Regions from separate parts of the Halobacillus salinarum genome, predicted to be linked through region 1. Evidence: riboswitches for the same ligand, from Rfam matches in the RefSeq annotation. Region 1 holds a riboswitch; each other region holds the start of a gene.
What was found. A riboswitch is a leader RNA that binds a small molecule or an ion and turns the genes downstream of it on or off. The one in region 1 is predicted to bind S-adenosylmethionine.

Region 1 (5,833 bases):
CCTACGTTGAAAAAGGCCAATATTACAAAGAATTGCTGAATAAGTGAGTGTTAGAATGATTTATGGATTGTTTTCTTTTACGATTATTTGCGGTATGATGTTAGCCCTTTATTCTTCACGACTTCCTTTATCGTTAAAAAAGCAGGCCCGGGTATTCAGCTGTCTATTTTTGTTAGCCGGCCTGGCACTTTTACTAGTGCTTGTGAACAAGCATCACTGGCTTGCAAAAGGAAAAGAATTCTACACCACATTTATCACGGATACAGAAGTTTCACAAGGACGAACTGAACTGGCCTTAAAGATGAGCAATAAAGGAAGTATCCTTCCTTCTGTGAAGCTTTCGGTACCTATGATTGAACAATACCCCGAATTGCCAAGAGGCTGTGAAGTAACAAGCCTGGCCATGCTTTTTCACTTCTCCGGAAATAAAATAGATAAACTGAAGCTGGCCAGTGAAATCAAAAAAAATACAGCTTCCTTAAAAACTATCGATGGAAAAGTCTATTACGGCGACCCTAATGAAGGCTTTGTCGGAGATATGTATTCGTTGAACAATCCGGGGCTTGGGGTTTATCATAAACCGATAATGGAGCTTACTCAAGAGTACTTCGATGAACGAGCCGTTGATTTTACCGGACAGGACTTTTCCCAAATCCTGCAATATGTGAATGATGGACTTCCTATCTGGGTGATTATTAACTCTGATTACGATAAACTTTCCGACCGCTACTTTGAGACATGGCATACCTCCGGGGGAAAAATACAAGTTACCCGGAAGGAGCATTCAGTTGTTGTAACAGGCTATGACCGTGAGTATATTTATTTTAACGATCCATTAAACATAACAAAAAAAGCACCCATTAACAGCTTCAGAGAAGCCTGGGTGCAGATGGGGAAGCAGGCGATTACGATTTTGAAGCCGTAAGCTTGCTTCTCGTCTTATCTTCATTTTGCAAGTCCTCAAGTGGAAACTTACGTTCTACATAGATTTGGTGCCAGAGCATAAACATTAATACCGTCCAGATTTTCCGGCTGTAATCCGCTTTTCCTTGAGCATGAGCATCCAGCAGGCTGAGAACATAATTCTTATCAATTAAGTAACTCGTCTCGCTTTCTTTGATTAACACTTTCGCCCAATCGTGAAGCTCTTCCTTGAGCCAGTGCCTGATAGGTACAGGAAAACCTAATTTTTTCCGATCAAGTACATGGTCTGGAATAATACCACGTGACGCCTGCCTCAATATATGTTTAGTCGTTCCCTCTGCAATTTTCATATCCACAGGAATACCGCTCGCCACGTTAAATACTTCCTTATCTAAAAAAGGCACGCGTAATTCAAGTGAATGAGCCATCGTCATTTTATCAGCTTTAAGAAGAATGTCTCCACGCATCCATGTATGAATGTCAATGTACTGCATCTGGTTGACGAGATCATAAGTATGAACGTTTTCATAAAGAGATTTCGTTATCTCCTTATAAGGAAGGTCCTGACGGTAATCTTTCATCAACGCTTCTTTCTCAGCTTCCTCAAACATTTTCGCATTCCCAATATACCTTTCCTTCAAAGGCGTGGTGCCTCTTTGCAGAAAGCTCTTCCCTTTTACACCTTCTGGGAGAACATCTGCCACACGTCCAATCATTTTCTGCAAGGAAGCAGGGATATGCTGAAAAGCTTTTAAAGATTCCGGTTCCCTGTAAATATTGTACCCGCCAAACAACTCATCGCTTCCTTCTCCTGAAAGCACAACGGTTACATGCTTTCTCGCTTCCCTTGCTACAAAGTATAAAGGAACACAAGCCGGATCTGCGAGAGGGTCATCCATGTGGTACATGATTTTTGGCAGCTTCTGGACATATTCTTCCGGTGATATGATATAAGAGATATTTTCCACATCCAGCTTCTCCGCTGTTTCTTTTGCCACATCCACTTCTGAATAGCCTTCTCTTTCAAACCCAACAGAAAAGGTCTTAATATTAGGATTAAACTGTTTAGCCATGGCTACAATAATAGTAGAATCAATGCCGCCGGATAAAAACGAACCTACAGGTACGTCACTGCGCATATGCTTTTTGACTGAATCAAACATGACATCCTGAATAGACGTAATCCAGTCCGTCTTACTCATGAGCTTCGGCTGAAACGTAGCATGGAAGTAGCGGTGGAAAGAGATTGGCTTTTCCGGTTTTTTGATAAAGTAATGACCGGGTTGAACTTTTTGAATGCCTTCGGTCAAAGTCATAGGCTCAGGAACAAATTGATAACTTAAATAATGCTGAAGAGCATCTGTACTTACTACTTCATTCTGCCTGGCCACAGTAATACTTTTCTTTTCAGAAGCAAAAAAGATGCCTTCTTCTTCTTCCGAATAAAAAAGCGGCTTTATACCAAATGGATCTCTAGCACCGTACAGTGTCTCCTCATGCTTGTCCCATATTAAGATGGCAAACATGCCGCGAAGTTCCTTAAAAGCCTCTTCTCTTTTCTCATGAAACAGGGCAATGATCACTTCTGTATCAGATTCTGTTGAGAACTGAGCCCCTTGTTTTTTCAACTCATCCCGTAATTCGACATAATTATAGATTTCACCGTTAAATACCATCCAATAACGGTCATTTTCATAGCTTAGCGGCTGATGCCCGCTTTCAATATCAATAATGCTTAATCTTCTGAAGCCAAAAGATATATAATCATCGTGAAAAAACCCTTCGTCATCAGGGCCGCGATGAGTAATAACATCATTACGATATTTGAACGTCGCTTGTTGTTCATCATTAGGCAGCGCTGGAAGATCTCTAATCATTCCAATAAAACCACACATAGACGTTCCTCACTTTCTTTTTGCAGTCTAAACTTACGAGATAAAATTATATCATAAAACCTATAAGGCTTCGAGAGCCTTTCTTGGTCATTTTATGTAATATTTCATAAAAAAAACATCGTTCCTGATATTTCTTCAAGAACGATGTAACACTTATTGTTCTAAGAGACTTTTTAACTCCATCGCTTTGTCTGTTTTTTCCCACGGGAATTCTACATCAGTGCGTCCAAAATGACCATAGGCAGCAGTCTGGCGATAAATCGGTCTGCGTAAATCAAGCATCTTTATAATTCCAGCTGGCCTCAAGTCAAATAAATCCCGAACAGCCTTAACTAGTTTTTCCTCGGAGACTTTCCCCGTTCCATTTGTGTTGATGGAAATCGAAACAGGCTGTGCCACTCCAATGGCATAAGCAAGCTGCACTTCACAAGACTCCGCTAAACCGGCTGCTACGATATTTTTAGCCACATAACGAGCAGCATAAGCCGCTGAACGGTCCACTTTCGTGGCGTCCTTCCCACTGAAGGCACCGCCTCCATGGCGGGCGTATCCGCCATATGTGTCTACGATAATCTTCCGGCCTGTAAGTCCTGCATCCCCTTGTGGTCCTCCAATGACAAAACGACCGGTAGGATTAATGAAATATTTTGTTTCCTTATCAATGAACTCTGTTGGAACTACTGGTTCAATAACAAACTTTTTCAAGTCCTTTTTTATTTGCTCCAGTGTGACTTCCTCAGCATGCTGAGTTGAAATAACGATCGTATCCACTCGAACCGGCTGATCATTGTCATCATACTCAATCGTTACCTGTGTTTTTCCGTCTGGACGCAAATAAGCAAGAGTTCCATCGTTCCTGACATCAGCTAAACGCTTCGAGAGCTTGTGGGCAAGCGAGATTGGAAGAGGCATCAGTTCTTTCGTTTCATTATTGGCATAACCGAACATTAACCCCTGGTCTCCGGCACCAATCGATTCAATTTCTTCATCGCTCATCTGACCTTCACGCGCTTCATAAGCTACGTCTACGCCTCCAGCAATATCAGGTGACTGTTCGTCAATAGCAGTAAGTACCGCACAAGTATCTGCATCAAATCCATATTTAGCACGGGTATAGCCGATGTCCTTAATAGTCTGGCGGACAATGGCTGGTATATCAACATAAGTATTTGTACTGATTTCTCCCGAGACGAGTACAAGTCCAGTAGTAACTGTTGTTTCACAAGCTACCCTTGCATTCGGGTCATTTTTTAAAATCTCGTCCAAAATGGCATCAGAAATCTGGTCACAGATTTTATCAGGATGACCTTCCGTAACAGATTCAGATGTAAACAAACGACGATTGGCAGACATTCTCAAAAACTCCTCCTTCTTTCCATGCACAAATTATTAGACGGAACTCTTTCCAGGATATTGATCATTAAGATCTTCACTATATGGAGATTATAGTATCCAAACCATAATCGGATGATTTGAGTAGGTTACAGCTGTAAACAGCTTAGACAGATATTTCCTTATAAAAAGAAAAAACCCTTCCTTACTCGAGGAAAGGGGGTGCTTCCTTTCGCTCTTATCGTCCAAGGAGGTTTTACGTACTCCTTGCTTCAGGTTAGCACCGTGTCAAGATTGACGGGTTGCCGGGTTTCAAAGGGCCTGTCCCTCCACCGACTCTGGATAAGAGAGTTTCCGTTCGAAATTATCGTAACGAAATCCCTTAGTATTGTCAATTAAATGGCTGCAGACTAAGCCATATCTTCCATTAATAGATCCTTTGACATTATGAAAGAAAATTCCCTTACCAAGAACCAAATGACTGCACATTGTTACCACTAAGTTTTATAATCACCATATGAAGCATGCCCGTAAACGTTTGACTTTTTATAAGCACGATCTTTATGTAATCTTTTCATTCCGGGGTCATGTATAATCCCCTGATGCAGATGAATAGTAAACGAAATAATGTCGTTCACATAAGTTAAAGTAAGAAGGAGTTCGGGATGTTTTTATGGATGACTTTCCTTTGTTGATTAGAAGGAAAATTACTCTCAGTTTTTTATAAAATAGCGTGGACTATTAAACACAATGTGTTATACTAATTAACAAATTACAGCATCTGTTCTATTGAAATATTTTACGAAAAGGCGGGTAAACATATGAGTGCCATTAATCAAATGTCTGACTTAAACCAATTATTAACCGAAGAGCATGTTAAGCATCAATTGTCTGTACCACAGCTGGTTGAAAAAATCCTTGCTCGTCATGAAGGCAATCTTACAGATAAAGGTGCCATACAAGCGACTACCGGAGCCTATACAGGGAGATCTCCTAAAGATAAATTCATTGTTAAAGACCATCAATCTGAAGGGAAAGTTGACTGGGGTTCCGTAAACCAGCCGATTGATGAAGAAACGTTTATTACACTTTACCATAAAGTACTTAGATACTTAAAAGCTCGTGAAGAATTGTACGTTTTCAAAGGATTTGCTGGTGCTGATAATAGTTACCGCCTTCCAATTCAAGTCATTAATGAATTTGCCTGGCATAATCTATTTTCACGACAGATGTTCATTCCGGCTACAAAGGAAGAGACGCTGAATCATGAAGCGGAGTTCACAGTTATTTCTGCTCCAACATTTAAAGCGATTCCAAATGTAGATGGTACGAATTCAGAAGCATTCATCATGATCTCCTTTAAGCACCGCATTGTACTTATCGGCGGTACAGAGTACGCAGGAGAAATTAAGAAATCCATTTTTTCTGTTATGAATTATATTCTTCCACAAAAAAACGTCCTTCCCATGCATTGTTCAGCCAACATCGGCTTAGAAGGGGATGTTGCACTCTTTTTCGGGCTATCCGGAACAGGGAAAACCACCTTATCTGCTGATGCAGACCGCCGTTTAATCGGGGATGACGAACATGCATGGTCAAACTATGGCGTTTTTAATATTGAAGGTGGATGTTATGCGAAATGCATTAATCTGTCCAAAGAAAAAGAGCCGCAGATTTTTGAA
Region 2 (5,833 bases), 1.2 Mb from region 1:
CATGATTTCCTGGGAGTTTGACCACATGAATAAAGAAGATCATTACAGGGAGGCCCTGGCTGGGTTCTGGGATGTTGTGGAACCATCGCTGCTCTCGCTTGTGTTTTTATTAATTGGAATTGAAGCTACGAAATACTTAACGTCGATTTCCTGGATCCTTGCCATTGTCATATTTATGGGCTCCGTTGTAGTAAGGTTTATGGTGGTTGCTGCTTCCATGCAATTATTCAGCGGATGGCGGGAATTTATTGATTGGAAACGGGCTTCGCTTATTTCGTGGGCGGGTATACGGGGAACGATGTCTGTGTTCCTTTTGTTAAGCCTTCACGCCCAGCTCCTTGGAAAAGGGGATCAACTATTGTCTATCAGTTTCGCGGTAGTCGTGCTGTCATTAGTCCTGCAGAGCATCGGGATTTATCCTTTAGCTAGAAAAATGGTGAAATAAAAAATCTCCCGTGTAAAAACGGGAGATGGATTTCACTATACACCGTATTCTTTTTCCGGCTGGGAATGCTTAATGAAAAAGGCTAAGATGACACCGACAAGGGCGATAAGCGTCGCAGCGATAAAGGAAACGTTCACGCCGTGTATCAGACCGGTGACTCCTTCCGATGGATGCGCCTGATTCGTCATAATGGAGACGAGCAGAGCGGTACCAACGGCGCCGGAAACCTGTCTCATCGTATTGTTCATTGCTGTTCCGTGCGGCATTAAATGCTGTGGCAGCTGATTTAACCCTGCTGTAGTTACAGGCATCATCACCATAGCTATCCCGAACATTCTTACTGCATTCACCACAGCGAGGTACGTGAATGTGGTCTCGGGAGTAATGTCTGTGAACATATAGGTGGAAAAGGCAAGCAGCGCAAGTCCGATAACCGCCAGCCACTTTGCGCCAAACTTGTCAAACAGCCGCCCGGTAATCGGGTTCATAATTCCCATGAGCAAGGCGCCTGGAAGCAGCATTAAGCCTGATTCGAATGCTGTGAATCCAAGCATGTTCTGCATAAGGATCGGCAGGATAACCGCTCCGCCAATCATCGCAATAAAGGTCACCATGCCCAGGGCCGTCGTTAACGTGAAAATCTTATACTTGAAAATCCGGAATTCAAGAATGGGTTTTTCAAGTTTCAATTGGCGCAGGATAAACAGCGTCAGGGCTATCGCTCCAACGATGAGCGAAATAATGACCTCAGGGTGTCCCCAGCCTCCATTACCAGCTACACTAAATCCGTAAAGCAATCCTCCGAAGCCGAAGGTCGATAAAATAATTGACAGTGTATCCACGCGAGGAAACGTCTGTTTGGTTACGTTCTTTAAGATAAAGTAAGCAAGGAACATATCTAAGATAGCGATCGGTAAAATAATATAGAATAAACTTCTCCAAGGAAAATGCTCGACTAAGTATCCTGACAGTGTGGGCCCGATAGCTGGAGCAAAGGCAATTACTAACCCGAACATTCCCATCGCTGCCCCTCGCTTTTCAATCGGGAAGACAAGAAACAGTATGGTCTGCATAAGCGGAAGGATAATTCCCGCTCCTGATGCCTGCAGAATTCTTCCTAATAAAAGGACAATAAAGTTTGGTGCGAGCGCACAGATGAGAGTTCCAACTGCAAACAGTCCTACGGCCGTCATAAACAGTCTCCGTGTTGTAAATCGTTCAATTAAAAAAGCAGTAATAGGGATCATGATGCCATTTACTAGCATAAAAATCGACTGCAGCCACTGGGCCGTATTTGCATCAAGCTGAAGGTCAGCCATGATTTTCGGCAGCGCAGTAGCAAGCAATGTTTGGTTTAAGATTGCAACGAATGCACCAGAAATTAATACAATCATCAACGGTACCCGGTTGATGGCTTCCTGCTGCTGTGCTTGTTCTTCCGCCATGTCAATATTCCTTCTTTCTTTTCAAATAATTACCTAACAACTGATTTTAGCACACTTCCCTGCTTTCTTTTAGTAACCTGCTCACAGAATGAAAAGAGGAAAAAATTTATTTATGTAGAAACCATTAACGTATTCTTTACAATATGTCCGGAAGGAGAAGATTTCATGCTTGCATTCAAAACGCTCAATGAGGTGCCCCTTAAAGAAGCGGCTGAGATTTGGAATTTATGTTTTGAAGGGTATTCCATGAATGTTTCTGTCACTACTGAAGGGCTGATTCAACGGTTCACAGCTGATGGGCTGTCTGTTGAACTTTCTTTTATTGCTTACAAGGATCACAAGCCGGCCGGCATCGTGCTGAACGGAATCCGGGAGCAGCAGGGGAAAATGCGCGCCTGGAATGGAGGGACAGGCATCCCTGTTTCCTATCGGGGGAAAGGCTTAGGCAGGGAGCTGATTGAACATGCCTTGCAGCTTTATCAAGAGCGCGATGTAACCACAGCCAGTCTGGAAGCGCTCAGCGATAACGGGAGAGCGATTAAGCTCTATGAAAAAATGGGTTATAAAAAGATAGAGACTCTGCTTTTTTTACAGCAGGAAGGTACACTTCAAACAGCTGCAAACCAGCAGGGTTTCCAGTTAGAGACGTCCATCGCTTCACAAGCTCAGTACCTAAAGTTTTCTCCTAAGCGTGTGCCGTGGCAATGTCAATGGCCGTCGCTCCGTCTGGACGGTGAGCTTGCCGTCGTGAAGAAGGAAGGAGAAGTGCTTGCTTATCTGTTATATAAACGGCGCTATGACGAAGAGGGCAGGTTGAAAACGATTCTTTTGTTTCAAACAGGCGGGGAGGAGCAGCATCCAGCCTATCGAGAAGCTCTGGAGTTTGGACTAGGGCGGATCTTTCAGCCGCGCATCCATTGCAAGCGGATGACGTTTAATTTTCCTGAATCCAGCTGTACCGCTGTAAAGCTCTTGAAAGGTCGAGGATTTGAAACGAGCATGCGACAGGTTTATATGGAGAAAAAACTGTAAAAAAAGACGGCTCGGAAGATTAACTCCGGCCGTCTTTCATTTGATTAAACGATTTTTGAATATTCTTCTTGCGTGTGATTTGCCGGTTTAGTAAAACTCATGCAGGCAATGAACAAACCGGATACAATCAGTGTTAACACAAGTCCGAGTAAACCCGAACGGTATAATTCGTGAAAGAAACCCGCGGTGAGAAGGATTAAAACGACTGCTCCAGCTAAAGCATACGTGCCCAGATGCTTGACGGATCCTTTCCATTTCCATTCGTTAGAAGAATCAAGCAGGCTGATGAAAACAATGGTCACGATGTTGGCGATCATTCCGATCCACACCGGATGGATGTTCAAATAAAAGCCATTAATCGCCCAGCCGCCAAGGTGGTACCAGAGAAGGCCGGCGGCAGAGCCGGTAAATAAGGAAACAAAAGCGGCCCGCTTCGTTACGACCGGCCAAAAAATAGCTGCAACAACTGGAGCGAAGGTGGCAGAGTTCCGCGTCACCCAGGCAAGCACATTCCACCATGCCGATTGTTCTGCACGCAGCATAGCAAATCCGATCATAAGCAGAGTTAATAACAGCAGGGACCATTTCGTGTACTTGACCAGCTGCTGTTCAGTTGCTTTCGGGTTGATTGCCTTCCCGACGTCCCGGCCAAGACTGGTTGCTCCGGAAAACTGACACGGAGCCCCCCAGCTGAGCGCTGCTGCCCAGAAACCGAGGAAAAACAATCCAACAAGCGGGGCGGGAAGTGTATCCATCAAGTACATAGGAACGGCGATCAACCCACGTGTTTCTCCAGGGACAGCTTGGGCTGCAGCAAGCCCGAATAAAACCGCGCCGGCAATTAAAGGAATACCTAACAGAGAAGCATAAAGCAGACCGTTACGTCCCTGTTTAGCCGTTTTGCAGGAAAGTGCCATTTGGAAGGCGGCCTGGGCAAGGATGACATTGAATAAAAACGTGCCAAACCAAGCAAGGATGGTTTGCATTCCGACACTGCCGACATGGGCATACTGAGGTTTTTCCTGAAACAATTCCTTCAGTCCGTCGACCCCTGGATTTACAAAGAAAGCGTAGGTGCCGATGGCAAGCATGATGAAAAAGATCACGACATTGCTTAATTGCGTCAATCCAACGGACCACATGCCGCCGAACTGTAAATATGCAAATAACAAAGTCGCAGTGAGCACGACAGACCATACAAGAGAAATGCCTGTAAAAACCGAGAGCGCTGAAGCAAAAGCTAATGCGGTAGCGACCGACCACATCGGAAAAGTGAATGCCGTAATGGCACCGGCTAAGCCGCGGACTTTTTCTCCGTACCGGTCTCCGAGCAGACCGGAAATCGTGACAAGTGCTTTTTTCCTGAAAGGTGCAATCAATACTAAAGCGATAATCAGGACCTGCACGGTTTCTGCAACCCCGTACCACACAGCTGAGACTCCGTGAAGATAACTCAATTCAATAATGGCAATATAAGAGGAACCCGAAAACAATCCCGTGATACAAACGGTAACAAACAGCGTATTAAAGCTGCGGCCGCCTACAAAATAGCCATTTCCATCGGCGGCTTTTTTCCTTGCGACCTGGCTGATAAAAATTAAATAAACGGTATAAACAAGAGCAAACCCGATAAACCAATAACCAACCGTCGTCATAATAAATCCTCCTTTTCAATAAAAAACGGCCACTTCAAAAGGAAGAGGCCGTTACTCTTCCTCATCTCTCAGACTTCTGTCTGCTGGAGTTAGCACCTTGTCATTATGGACAGGTTGCTGCAGGATCGCGGGACCAAGTTCCTCCCCTGCTCTTGATAAGGATGTATTCCGTATAAATTTGTCTAACACATTACCGCAGTAAACAGATAAAGTCAATGCGATTTCATGAATATAGGTTGAAAGAAGGATTCATCTATTTGTTAGTCTGCTACTTTGGACGGAGCAGTGCTTACGGCTTTGCTGGTTGATTCTCCCGGCACCAGCTTTGCTGGGAGGAGAATTTCCTGACACGGTTCGTCCTTGTTTGCCATCCGCCAGATCAATCGGTTAACGGCGGTCCGTCCAAACAGTTTAAGGTCAATATCCATCGAAGTAATTCTTGGTGTAGAAAGCTGCGAGAGCTGGCCGTTATCGAAACTGCAAATAGAAACATCATCAGGCACATGAATCCCGAGCTGCTTTAATCCGGAATTGACTAGATAACCAAGGCCGTCGTTGACGCAAAACCAGGCCGTGGGCTGTTTGGGGAGCTGTTCGATAAAGCGGTTAATGACGTCATCTTCTTCACGGGCATCTTTAAACAAAAATTCCTCGTTTACAGGAACGTTGTAATCCTTCAATGCGAGGAGAAACCCTTCCAGACGCTCCTGGTAGCTCGGAGAAAAATCTACGTTTCCTACATAGCCGATATTCTTATGGCCAAGCTCTAATAAGTGCTGGGCGGCTCTGTATGCCCCGAAGCGGTTATTGGTAAGAATGGCATCAGCTTCAATATTAGGGTGATGGTGATCGACTAGAACAGTCGGTACACCTGTATTAATGACTTCCTGAATATAATCATTGTTTAAATGGGAGAGAATCAATACGCCATCAACCGAACGATCTTTTAAAAAGGATGGCAGCGATAAGCTTTCTTCGGACTTTTTATTAATGGACTGTAATAATAAGTTTTTCGTTTGTTTCTGGGCTTCTTCTTCAACCGTCAAATAGATTTCACCAAAAAAGCTTTTCATGGAGAAAGCAAATTCAGAAGCAATCAATCCAATATTTCCTGATACAGCAGACTCCGCGTCGTTTGCCTGAGAGCCTTTCGGGACGTAGTTGTATCCCAGCTTATCGGCGGTTTTGTAAACTTGTTTTCTTGTAGCATCACTGACTCCGGGTTTTCCGGTTAATGCCTGGGATACAGAGTTCTT
Region 3 (5,833 bases), 1.9 Mb from region 1:
TACGTAAATGTGAGGTTCGGGTACTCTGCTTTTATTTCGTTCAGTTCAGCAGGTATATCCTTGTAATAGTGACCGGCATCGAGCAAAAGCAGAGGAACAACTGCAATATTCGTTGCCCCTTCAGCTGCAAGCTTTTCTACAGCTGTATGAATATTCGGCTCTGCTATTTCCAAAAAACAACCCTCTTGAAGCGGTGCATCTACTTGATGCTTGAGCAAATCAATAAACTTCAATGCTTCCTGCTTAGCGGCTTCCACCCTGCTGCCATGACTAACATATAATACACCTTGCAATGGGTAAGTCACTCCTTATCCTACAAATGCCTGGGTTTTAGAATCCTCTTCCAAATGAAGCTGTTCAAACCATTGCAGCTTCTCTCTTAGTGTAACAACCTCACCAACAATAATCATGGAAGGATTAGTGATATGATCCATTTTTTCCGAAATATCAGCCAGGGTGCCGACCACCGTTTGCTGACGGTTCGTCGTTCCCCAATGAACGAGAGCGATCGGTGTTGTGGCCGGACGTCCAAATTGAATCAATTTATTACAAATCTCAGGAAGCTTCTTTACCCCCATATAAATACACAGCGTATCAATACTCTTGGCCAGGTGATGCCAGTACTGATCTTCCTCCGCTCCTAACTTCGTTACTCCTGAAACGAACGCCACAGATGAACTGAAGTCTCTATGAGTAAGAGGAATTCCGGCATAGGCAGGTGCGGCAGATCCAGAGGAGATCCCAGGCACGATTTCAAAAGGAATTTTCCGCTTGGCTAACTCCTCCGCTTCTTCTCCTCCACGTCCAAAGATGAATGGGTCTCCCCCCTTCAGCCTGGTCACGGTTTTCCCTTGAGTCGCGTAATTACATAACAGCTTATTAATATCTTCTTGACTGAAAGAGTGGTTATCGGGGCTTTTTCCACAGTACACAAGCTCTGCTTCCGGTTTTGCATAAGTTAAAAGCTCTTCATTGATAAGTCGGTCATATAATACGACGTCTGCTTTCTGAATGGCCTTTAAACCTTTGACAGTGATTAGTTCCGGATCACCAGGACCTGCTCCAACTAAAAATACTTTTCTCATGATTCCACTCCATCCTTAAAATGATTTTGAAAATCGCTGTTTATTACTACTCTATGAAATGAACGGACCGAAAACTTCTAAAGATCACTCTCTTCCATGGAGACCGCATTCGGTTTTGTCAAAGCCGCTCCATCGGCCTTCCCTGGAATCCTCCAGACTCCCCGTTGGGAAAGTACATGGCTGGCAGCCGATACTCGGATAGCCTTGATCATGCAATTCGTTGTAAGGCAACCCGTTTAGTCGGATATAAGACCATACATCATCCCAAGTCCAGTGAATAAGCGGGCACACCTTTAAGGATTTAAAACGATCATCTTTGTTAATAAAATCCGTTTTACTACGGATCGGCGACTGTTCTCGTCGAAGGCCGGAAATCCAGGCAGGAACTCCTGTCAGTACTTCTTCCAACGGCTTCACTTTTCTTAAATAACAGCACTGGTTTGGGTTTCGCTCCCATAAGGCGGGACCATATTTCTCTGATTGTTCATCGATGGTTAATGACGGTTTTTTCATTTCTATTTGAAGCTTAGGATATTTTTCCTTGACTTTGTCAATTAATTCATAGGTTTCTTTAAAATGTACACCTGTATCAAGAAATACAACCCTTGCATTTTCTTTGACTTTTGAGATTAAATCAACTAAAACAATTCCTTCTGCCCCAAAGCTGCAGGCATACACAATCGAATCTCCAAATGAATCATACGCCCACTTTAACACCTCGGCTGCCCCTTTTGTTTCATCTACAGGCTGTAACTGTTTAAAAGGATCGCCGGGGAAATGATCATAGCTGATACTATTTGTCACGTTTCTACCCCTCCAAGCTCAGATGAGCTGTGAATTAATTCTCAATAAAAAGTCCTCTTCTTATCATATTAAGAAGAGGACTTTATCGTTCGTCACTAAGTGGGCGCTCTTCTTATCTTCCAGACAATCATTTGTCCGTAGGAGTTAGCACAGTGTTTGATCATAAACCTGTTGCCGAGGCTTCCAAGGGCCTATCCCTCCACCTCTCTGGATAAGAAATCATTGTAGTTCGATGATTTAGTTAATGATGGTTATCATATGATGAATTGAACAAAATGTCAACAGCTTGTACAGAGAATGCTGTTTTTCCTGTTTTTATCCATTTACCGAATCAGGCTTCCATCCATCGTTCGTATAATTTATCGATGTCTTGAGCGAGTGCTCTTTTTTCTTTTTCAAGCTTTTCAATGTCGGAGCTTGAAGTCTTTCTTTCCATTTCTTCCTCAATAAGCGCCAATTGCTGCTCCTTTTCTTCGATCTGGACTTCGAGACTTTCCGGCCGGCTGGAGGGAGATTCCGGCTTAATCGCCGCCTTCACAGCTTCTTTCTTTACTGTCACAGACTTTTGTTCTTCTAAAAGCGCGTTCCAATGATGATTCGTTTCTTCATAGCTTCCAAAATACCTGTGGAGCTGTCCGTTTACTAAATAAGCCGTTTCGTTAAAGCATTGATTCAAGAAATAACGGTCGTGGGAAACGCATATGACCGTACCTTCAAAACCTTGAACGGCGTCTTCGAGGACTTCCTGGGAATCAATATCCAAATGATTCGTCGGTTCATCAAGCACGAGAACATTAATCCCTTGATGCATAAATATAGCTAACTTTAACCGCATCCGTTCTCCACCGCTAAGCTGCCCGATTTTTTTAAAAACATCATATCCATAAAACATAAAGCCAGCTAATATATGCCGCGCCTGTCCTTCAGTTACTCGAATAAAGCTTCTGAAATAATCAATCATCCGCACGTGTTCATCATTGTCTTGAAGCGGATTTTGAGCTAGATAGCCAAACTTTGCAGATGGGCCTGTGCGAATGGTTCCTTGATCTGGTTTCTCAACTTTTAATAACAACTTTAATAAGGTGGATTTTCCGCACCCGTTTTCTCCAACAATCGCAAGCCGGTCCCTATATCGAATGTGTAAATCAAGATCAGCCAAAATATTTCTTGAAGCATAGCTTTTGTGAAGCTTTTCAGCGACTATAATGTCTTTGCCCATTCGATCTTTGGTATGGAAAGTTAAATTCATTTTTTTTGGGTCGATGAGCGGTTTGTCGATTTTTTCCATTCGTTCAAGGGCACGCTCCATGCTTTTGGCTTTCTTAAACAATTTTTCATTTGGAGGATTTGCTTCATTTGCCCATTGCCTTAAACGTTTAATGGCTTCTTTCATTTTTTTTATCTTTTTCTGCTGCTCCTGGTATTGATGAAACTCTGCCAGCAGCTTTTCTTCTTTCTGCTTTTCATAAGAAGAATAATTCCCTTTGTAACGGTCAATTTCTCCTGATTCAATCTCCATAATGCCATCCACTGTATGATCAAGGAAAGACCGGTCATGCGAAATCATACAGACGGTCCCATGATACTGTTGAATATAGCCTTCCAGCCACTCAATGGCTTGTAAATCCAAATGGTTGGTCGGCTCGTCAAGTAAAAGCAAACCTGGTTTTTCCAAAAGAATTTTGGCTAAGCCGAGTTTTGTCTTTTCTCCCCCGCTCAAATGTCTGCACGATTGGTTCAGCAGAGACTGGATATTTAATCCTTGAGCTACCTGGCTGATCATGGATTCCATTTCATACCCTCCAGCCCTGGTAAAGCGATCCTGCAATTCCCCATATTGTTTTAAGGCTTTCTCCATCTGTTCCGGGTCAAGCATCGCTGTCTCTAATTTCTTCATTTCTTCCATCATTTGTTGAAGAGCATGAAAAGCGGACTTCAAATAGTCATAGCCCGTATCATTCCGTTCTTCTGGAATCTGATGCAGGTAGCCGATCGATAGCCCTTTTTGTATGAACAAGTCACCGCCATCTAAGGACTCCTCCTTAGTCAGCAGACGAAACAGTGTTGACTTACCGCTGCCATTTCTTCCTACCAGCGCGGCTTTCTGCCCTGCTTGCAGTTCAAAGTTCAGTGCTTGAAATAATTCATTTCCCCCAACAATTTTATAAGCATTTTTTAAAGTAATTAACATTTTCATTCCTCCTAAAGACAAAAAAAGCCAGAGGTCCCGTTACCTCTGACTTTAGTCCAAACAAATATAAATTCAGGTATGAGACGTTTCCTTTTCATTATTCAACTGTAAAAGTGGACATACGTGTCCCTTGTACAGTTGCTTCATGAAAAATCGCACGGATGAAATGCAAAAGCTTCTGATCAATCGCGTGCTTCGGAAACATCTTCATACCCCCTTTTGTCTTTAGAATTACTCTCATTATAACGTAAAGATAAATGCTTATCTAGGCTTTTTTTGGTCCGCATACGTACCGAGTTTCTTCAGAAGATTAATGGCCTGCTTCTTCTCTTCTTCAGACAGCCCTGCAGTGATCGCTTCAATCTGTTTCCAATGATCAGGAAAAATGCTGTGCAGCAATTCTCTGCCTTTTTCAGTAATGGAAGCAAATGTAATTCTTCGGTCTTCTGGGCAGGGAATCCGTTCAAGATACCCTTTTTCTTCCAATTTATCCACCACGTAAGTAATGCTGCCGCTGGCTAAAAGAATTTTCTCTCCAATTTTTTGGAGCGGCTGGTCGCCTTGATGGTATAACAGCTCAAGCACTCCGAACTCCGTTGGGTTCAAGTCATAACGCTGAATATCATCCTTCACTAAGTCGGCAATGGAACGCTGTGCTTTTGATAATACGACAAATAATTTCAATGAGGGGTCTTCTTTTTTCTGGCGGTAGAGATTTTGATCGGTCATGCTACTCGCGTCCTTTCTAGGTAGGCTGCTAATAAGGTTAGTATAGATAGAGTGATTTTACACTGTCAACTTTCGTAAACGAGCTGTATTTTGAAGGGTGATTTTTGGTTTCCTCCAATGGTTGTGTCATAATGAATACGATTCCCTATTTTACCATACAGAAAGCGGTGACACGAATTGGTAAAAGATACTGGAGAACGCGTCATTCCCGAATTTATGAAACCGACTAATAATCTTCTCCTAGAACATATAGCCCGTTACCAATTCGCATTAGCTTATATGAAAGGCCGAGTTCTTGACCTTTCCTGCGGATCCGGCTATGGCACACACATGATTGCTAAGGAATGTAAAAGCGAAATTGAAGAAATCATTGGTGTGGATATTGATGAGGAGATCCTTGAATACGCCAGAGGAAGGTATTACCATCCAAAGTCCCGGTTTGAAGCACACGATGCAGTTGATTCATCTTTGATGGAAAAAATCGGGACTTTTGATGTGATTGTCAGTTTTGAAACATATGAGCATGTGTCAGACGAGGAAAAATTGCTGCAAAATTACTACCAGCTGTTGAAGCCTGGAGGCACACTGCTGGTATCAACCCCGTTCGGTGAAGGAAGAGGGATTCCCTGCGGCTCCCCTTTTCATTTTCATCAAATAACCGCAGATCAATTCAGAGAACTGTTTTCCAACTACCAGGAAACATCATTTTATTATCAAAAAGGAGTCCTGATCGAGCCTCCAAGAGAAGGTGTCTACCACCCTTTAGGAATTGCCGTGTGCAAAAAATAAAGAAAGAGCCATTATTTTGACGGCTCTTTCCTATACCCTGAAACCTCTGTAAAATATTTCCTTGCCACTTATCGAATATCTCCACATACCATAACTACATGCCCATCGGGATCCTCAATGTTGAACCAGCCGAAATCACCGTGCTGCTCAATTTCCCTGACAATTGGAACCTGTTGTTCTTTTAGATCCTCATAAGTTCTTTTCAAATCGTTCGAACAGAAATTGAACACCGGGG

Region 2: linked by a shared signal. The riboswitch ahead of MUN89_RS03340 (sodium:solute symporter family protein) and the one ahead of metK (methionine adenosyltransferase) in region 1 are both predicted to bind S-adenosylmethionine.
Region 3: linked by a shared signal. The riboswitch ahead of MUN89_RS21500 (phosphoadenylyl-sulfate reductase) and the one ahead of metK (methionine adenosyltransferase) in region 1 are both predicted to bind S-adenosylmethionine.

Annotation. Positions count from the first base shown of each region.
Region 1 is NZ_CP095073.1:1,822,855-1,828,687, reverse strand. It holds gene MUN89_RS09325 (gamma carbonic anhydrase) at 1-47, shown strand, start outside; gene MUN89_RS09320 (C39 family peptidase) at 44-925, shown strand; gene asnB (asparagine synthase (glutamine-hydrolyzing)) at 906-2,819, opposite strand; gene metK (methionine adenosyltransferase) at 2,973-4,172, opposite strand; SAM riboswitch class I at 4,387-4,500, opposite strand; gene pckA (phosphoenolpyruvate carboxykinase (ATP)) at 4,973-5,833, shown strand, end outside.
Region 2 is NZ_CP095073.1:603,868-609,700, forward strand. It holds gene MUN89_RS03325 (cation:proton antiporter) at 1-445, shown strand, start outside; gene MUN89_RS03330 (DHA2 family efflux MFS transporter permease subunit) at 481-1,890, opposite strand; gene MUN89_RS03335 (GNAT family N-acetyltransferase) at 2,056-2,922, shown strand; gene MUN89_RS03340 (sodium:solute symporter family protein) at 2,967-4,577, opposite strand; SAM riboswitch class I at 4,636-4,739, opposite strand; gene MUN89_RS03345 (substrate-binding domain-containing protein) at 4,838-5,833, opposite strand, start outside.
Region 3 is NZ_CP095073.1:4,189,474-4,195,306, forward strand. It holds gene MUN89_RS21490 (sirohydrochlorin chelatase) at 1-305, opposite strand, end outside; gene cobA (uroporphyrinogen-III C-methyltransferase) at 309-1,085, opposite strand; gene MUN89_RS21500 (phosphoadenylyl-sulfate reductase) at 1,170-1,889, opposite strand; SAM riboswitch class I at 1,999-2,107, opposite strand; gene abc-f (ribosomal protection-like ABC-F family protein) at 2,221-4,080, opposite strand; gene MUN89_RS21910 (RAxF-45 family protein) at 4,178-4,285, opposite strand; gene MUN89_RS21510 (MarR family winged helix-turn-helix transcriptional regulator) at 4,342-4,809, opposite strand; gene MUN89_RS21515 (class I SAM-dependent methyltransferase) at 4,987-5,598, shown strand; gene MUN89_RS21520 (VOC family protein) at 5,667-5,833, opposite strand, start outside.